3 regions of the Solibacillus kalamii genome follow, and region 1 is predicted to be linked to each of the others. Evidence: riboswitches for the same ligand, from Rfam matches in the RefSeq annotation. Region 1 holds a riboswitch; each other region holds the start of a gene.
What was found. A riboswitch is a leader RNA that binds a small molecule or an ion and turns the genes downstream of it on or off. The one in region 1 is predicted to bind lysine.

Region 1 (2,210 bases):
AGCCTTCACCTTATCATAATCAATTATTGCTGAAGCAGCAAATTTACTCAATAAAAAAGCTGGAAATAAGCCATTACAGCTCATTTCCAGCTATTACCTTAAGAAGCGGTTACTTCTTTCATCGCCAAATTGAATTCCTCATGCAACACATTCGCAGCACGAACCATCTCATCCTGTGGGATAACTACAGACACTTTAATTTCTGAAGTACTGACCATTTTTACAGGAATATGTTCGCGACCCAAGCGTGCAAACATGCGTGCGGCCACTCCCGGATTGGATGCCATCGCAGAACCGATAATAGATACTTTCGCTAAACCTACTTCAAAATCCGCAAAACTAAAGCCAAGCGACAGTTTACTAGTTTCCAATACCCGTAAAGCTTCCGCAAACTCATCTTTCGAAATTGTAAAGGAAATGGTCGGCTTCACGCCATCAATGACTGCTTGAACAATAATATCCACATTGATATCATTTTCTGCTAAAACACTAAACACTTCTGCCAATGACGCGGTTTCATAAGAATCATAGCCTATCGTCAAACGAATTATATCCGATTCGTAGGCTACCCCGCGTACAAGTAAGTTTTTCTCCATGTCTACATCCCCTTTAATAAAAGTGCCTTCCACGTCCTGTACGAAAGAGCGTACAATGAGCGGTATATTATATTTTTTGGCAAGTTCAACCGCACGTGGGTGCAAAATTTTAGCTCCTAAATTTGCAAATTCCAACATCTCATCATAAGAAACTTCCGGAAGTTTCCTGGATTCTTTAACAATTTCTGGGTCTGCCGTGAAAATCCCTTCAACCGATGAAAAAATCTCGACACGCTCTGCTTCAAGAGCAACCGCCAATGCAACCGCTGAAGTTTCAGAACCCCCTTTGCCGAATGTTGAAATATTATCTGTCCCCGTAACTCCTTGAAAACCAGCTACTACGACGATTTCTCCTAATGCTAAATGTTCCTCAATCCGTTTACTATCAACATGACTGATCCGTGCATTGCCATGTTTTTGATTTGTTTGAATGCCTGTTTGCCAACCAGCAAGCGACACCGCTTTACCACCATGCTCCTGAATTGCCATCGCCAGCATTGCACTTGTCATTTGTGCTGCTGATGCGACAAGTGCATCCATTTCCCGTTTCGATGGCTCATCGGTAATTTCGGCAGCATATTGTCGGAATTCTCGTCGTAAAGCGGGCATTGAAGAAACGACAACGACTAAGTTTATGCCACGTCCTTGCTCTTTTATCACTTTTTTAGCCACCTGTACTATTTTTTCCGGTGTAGTCAATGCCGGACCACCAAACTTTACTACAACTGTCTCCATTTTTTCCCCTCCTTGAATAAAACCGAAAACAAAAAACGGCTTTCCATGTTCATGGAAAGCCGCCGTCAATACAAATAAATAGTTATAAGTTTTTCAGGATAGCCCTCCAGAACAAAAAGCTCTGACAGTTTTACATCTCTTAAATGCAAAACCAGCAAACTACGCGAACAATACGCACTTCACTTCGGCAGGACCCCCTTTCGATTGCTGTCAATGGAATTGTTCTTCCTCAAGCAATGTACTATTGAATACTGCGCCTCTATCTTAGTAAATATTGAATTGTCTTAAATATTAGCATAACACTATTCTTTATTCAATGGTACTTCATGAAAATGGCGATAAATAACTTCCGCCAATTTTGCCGGAACACCGGACTCCTGCAGTTGCAGCTCGCTTGCTTCGCGAATTTTTTTTACGGACCCAAAATGTTTCATAAGTTGCTGCTTCCGCTTCGGACCTACACCTTCAATTCCATCAAGAACCGAAGTAATCGCATTTGTCTGATGCTGCTGACGTAAAAATGTGATTGCAAATCTGTGCACCTCATCTTGAACGCGCTGCAATAAATAAAAACCGTCACTTGTACGCTTTAACGGAACAACTTCCGGCGGCGTACCAAATAAAAGCTGGGACGTATTGTGCTTTTCGTCTTTTGCCAGCCCCGCTATTGGAATGACTAGCCCAAGTTCGTCTTCAATTACTTCTCGTGCAACTTCCATTTGCCCTTTTCCTCCGTCTATGAGAATCAGATCAGGCAATGGCAGATTTTCCCGCAATACACGTGTATAGCGGCGTCGAATAACTTCCTGCATCGCACCATAGTCATCATGTTTAGCCGCTTCTCTAGTTTTATATTTCCGGTATTCCTTTTTCGCAGGC
Region 2 (2,210 bases), on a different contig from region 1:
AAGCGATGAAGCCGGACATACCGGAAGCATTCAACAGCCAAATGTAGACAACACCGTCACCGAAAAACGATGCCAGGAATGCTAACGAACCAACTGCTAATGTAGCTAAAAGTGCATACATTGGAATACCGCGCGATGTTACTTTCATGAAAAGTTTCGGCGCTTTTCCGTCTACCGCTAACTGATAAAGCATACGACTAGCTGCATATAATCCTGAGTTCCCTGCAGATAACATAGCCGTTAAAATAATCGCATTCATAACAGATGCCGCAAACGCAACACCCAGGTTTTCAAATACTAATGTAAATGGACTTGTCGCAATATCTTCAGATAAAAGACGTGAATCCGTATACGGGATCAGTAATCCGATTGCACCAATCGCAAAAATATAAAACAGCAGAATACGCCAGAATACAGAACGAACAGCTTTTGGAATGTTTTTGCCTGGATCATCTGTTTCCCCTGCCGTTACCCCAAGCATTTCCGTACCTTGGAATGAGAAACCGGCTGCAAGGAAAATACCGAACAATGCAAGGAAGCCGCCATTAAACGGTGCGTCATCTTTGAAGAAGTTCGTGAAGCCGACCGGATCGTTCCCGCCTAAAATCCCGAAAATCATTAAAAAGCTGACAATGATGAAGACAATTACTGTCGCGACTTTAATCATCGCAAACCAGTATTCCGCTTCACCGAAAGCTTTTACAGATGCCAAGTTAAATGATAAAACAACTACGATAAATAAAATGGTCCACAACATTGAAGAACTGTCAGGGAACCAGTATTTCATAATTAACGAAACAGCCGCAATTTCTGCTGCAATCGTAATCGCCCAGTTGTACCAATAGTTCCAGCCAAGCGCAAAGCCTAAAGCCGGATCAACAAATTTTGTTGCATACGTACTAAACGAACCGGATGTTGGCATATACGCAGCCATTTCCCCTAATGATGTCATTAGGAAATACACCATAACGCCGATCAGCGCATATGCGAGCAATGCCCCGCCAGGACCTGCCTGTGCAATGGCACCACCTGATGCTAAGAATAAACCTGTACCGATTGTTCCGCCAAGCGAAATCATCGTTATATGGCGACTTTTCAAACTTTTTTTCAACTCATTTTTATTACCGAGCTGATCTATTTTAATCTCACTCATGAATATAAAACTCCCTTTTTGTTTTGTTGGTGAAGTGTAAAAGAAAAACCACCACAAGTTTTTGTGATGGTTATAGTTACACCTCATCAAACTTGAAAGATAGCTCAACACATGCTCACACATGTGACAGTTCTGTTCCTTATCGGAAACAGCCCCAGCATTATTTTCAAGAAGAAAAATAACACTTCGGCAACCATTCCTTTCATAAAGCTTCACCGATTCTTCCTAATCTCAGCTATACTAGTCTTAATGATTGCGACCTCTACCTCATAATTTACATGAGGTAATGTTTTATTTAATTTAATTGAATCAATGATTAAAAGTCTAACATAACATTTTTTTGATAGCAATGGCTTCGCCTTTATTCTGTTTTTTATGAGTATTCAAACTACTCAAACATATATCAACATACAAAAGGAGAATCGAAAATGGACACACAACAAGTAAATCAAAATAGCAAAAAAATACTATCTAACCGACCGCTCATCTATTTTATGGTAGCCGTATTTTTATTTGCGACCACATTACGTACACCGATTACATTGATCGGCCCGATTATTTCATTTATACGTGAAGGGCTCGGGATATCGAACTTTCTTGCAGGCTTTTTAACGACCATTCCTTTAATTGCCTTTGCGGTCGTCTCACCATTTGCACCACGTATTGCACGCAAGTTTGGGATTGAATGGACATTATTTTATTCTGTCATTTTACTTTGTGCAGGGATTTTACTGCGTTCGCTAGGGGCAACATCTTTACTCGTTATAGGAACAATATTAATCGGGGTCGCAATTGCATTCGGGAATGTTCTTATCCCTAGCTATTTCAAATGGAAATTCCCATTACATATCGGATTATTAACAGGGATTTATTCCGTTTCAATGAACATTTCTTCCGGAATTGCTGCAGGCTTCAGTTACCCTATAGCGGCAAACACAGGATGGCAAATCGCAGCAGGTATTACGATTATTTTAGGGATTCTTACATTACTAATCTGGCTGCCGATTTTGCGCCAGGAAAAAATTGCATTAAATATGCCGACATCGCAGTCTAAGAA
Region 3 (2,210 bases), on a different contig from region 1:
AACTGCAATGTTAACTACTTTCAACGAAATTGATATGACGAACATTATGGCATTACGTAAGCGTAAACAAGATGAGTTCGTGAAAGCTAACGATATTAAATTAGGCTTCATGTCATTCTTCACAAAAGCTGTAGTAGCAGCATTAAAGAAATATCCATATGTAAATGCACAAATTAACGGTGATGAAATTCACTTAAACAACTTCTTCGATATCGGTATTGCTGTATCAACAGAAGAAGGTTTAGTAGTACCAGTAGTTCGTGATGCAAATGCGAAAAACTTTGCTGAAATCGAGAAAAACATTGCGGAATTAGCTGGTAAAGCACGCGACAAAAAATTAGGCTTAAACGACATGGCTGGCGGATCATTCACAATCACTAACGGTGGTGTATTCGGTTCATTAATGTCTACACCAATCATGAACGGTACTCAAGCTGGTATTTTAGGTATGCACTCAATCGTAAACCGTCCAGTAGCTGTTAATGGTGAAGTTCAAATTCGTCCAATGATGTATGTAGCATTATCTTATGACCACCGTATCATCGATGGTAAAGATTCTGTTGGCTTCTTAAAAACAGTTAAAGAAATGATCGAAAACCCAGAAGATTTATTATTAAATTCTTAATAGTATCTTCTATGCTAATGCGCAGTATGTTATATATTGCGCATTAGCTTTTTTTACAGCTAACTTTCAGAAAAATGATTGTTGACGGAAATGTCGCAATAATGTAATATAAACATATCAATTTCATATCAAAACCTCACTTTCTCGTGAGGTAGAGGCGCGATACTTAACAGTCTTATATGGAGCCATGAGCTGGCTGTGAAATATAAGAGAAGGAAATATCGCCGAAGTGTTGTAAATGCTCAATTTTACAATGCTGGGTCTGCAGTGAACAATTGCAGAACTGTCTCAATCATCTATATCCCTGATGGTTGAGTTGTGCTATCTCAAAATGGGAACTGTAGAGGATTCGGGCTAATTATAATTTAAACGACCTAAAGTTCTTCTTTTAGGTCGTTTTTTGTATACGTTAACCCCGAAATTTAACAAAAAAGGAGAGATTTTCTATGAAAAAAAGACTATTAATTTTACTGACTGCTATGACAATGCTATTGTTAGCAGCGTGTGGTTCAAGCGATGAAGGTACTACAAGCGGTTCTGATTCAGACAAAAAAGTTATTAAAATTGGTATGGAAGCAGCGTATGCCCCTTTTAACTGGTCACAAAAAGATGATGCCAATGGCGGAGTTCAAATTGCAAGTTCAAAGGAATATGCAGCAGGCTATGATGTGGAAATTGCGAAAAAAATTGCAGAAGGTCTGGACATGGAATTACAAATTGTTAAAACAGACTGGGATGGCTTAATTCCATCATTACAATCAGGTGCCATTGATCTGGTAATCGCAGGTATGTCACCAATGCCTGAACGTAAGGAAGTAATTGATTTCACAGAAAACTATTACACAAGTGACTATGTCATTGTTGTAAAAGAAGACGGTCCATATGCAAATGCAACTTCGTTATCTGACTTTGCAGGTGCAAAAATTACAGGTCAGCAAGCGACAACACATTATAATGTAATCGACCAAATCGAAGGTGTTCAAAAACAAGTAGCGGCAACTGATTTTGGTGCTATGCGAGTGCAATTACAGTCAGGTGCGATTGATGGATATGTTTCAGAACGTCCAGAAGGTATTTCTGCTGAAATGGCACTGAATAATATTAAATACATCGTGCCTGAGCCAAACTTCGAAGCAGACGAAGCGTCAACAGCTGTAGCAGTAGGTTTGAAAAAGGGATCAGATTTACGTGAACAAATTAACAAAGTATTAGCTGAAATTTCGGAAGAAGAGCGTCAACAACTAATGGAAGACGCAATTGCAAATCAACCAGCAGCACAATAATTTGTGTCGCATTAACAGTTTTGATGAGGTTGTCTTGCCGGCAAACGGAAGACAACCTTTTTCTATTAAAATTATGGTTTCATACATAAATAGTAGAAACAAAGAAAGAAATGGAGGACAAGGCGATGGCATTTTTAGAATCATCATGGAACTTGTTTACGAACAACTGGGATTTATTCGTACGTGGTGCTTGGACTGCACTTCTATTGGCAATTATCGGGACAATTTGCGGAACTCTGATCGGATTTTTTATTGGAATTATACACACAATTCCACAACGCAAAAAAAATATTAAAACGGCG

Region 2: it holds a riboswitch for lysine, as region 1 does, so the genes downstream of both, CBM15_RS08340 (amino acid permease) here and CBM15_RS04060 (aspartate kinase) in region 1, are expected to answer to the same signal.
Region 3: it holds a riboswitch for lysine, as region 1 does, so the genes downstream of both, CBM15_RS07100 (transporter substrate-binding domain-containing protein) here and CBM15_RS04060 (aspartate kinase) in region 1, are expected to answer to the same signal.

The regions. Positions count from the first base shown of each region.
Region 1 covers NZ_NHNT01000002.1:83,244-85,453, reverse strand. Annotated here, with positions in the region: gene CBM15_RS04065 (YslB family protein) at 1-2, shown strand, start outside; gene CBM15_RS04060 (aspartate kinase) at 99-1,331, opposite strand; lysine riboswitch at 1,423-1,601, opposite strand; gene uvrC (excinuclease ABC subunit UvrC) at 1,634-2,210, opposite strand, start outside.
Region 2 covers NZ_NHNT01000004.1:60,805-63,014, reverse strand. Annotated here, with positions in the region: gene CBM15_RS08340 (amino acid permease) at 1-1,153, opposite strand, end outside; lysine riboswitch at 1,246-1,426, opposite strand; gene CBM15_RS08335 (CynX/NimT family MFS transporter) at 1,552-2,210, shown strand, end outside.
Region 3 covers NZ_NHNT01000003.1:26,160-28,369, reverse strand. Annotated here, with positions in the region: gene odhB (2-oxoglutarate dehydrogenase complex dihydrolipoyllysine-residue succinyltransferase) at 1-625, shown strand, start outside; lysine riboswitch at 770-957, shown strand; gene CBM15_RS07100 (transporter substrate-binding domain-containing protein) at 1,072-1,908, shown strand; gene CBM15_RS07095 (amino acid ABC transporter permease) at 2,034-2,210, shown strand, end outside.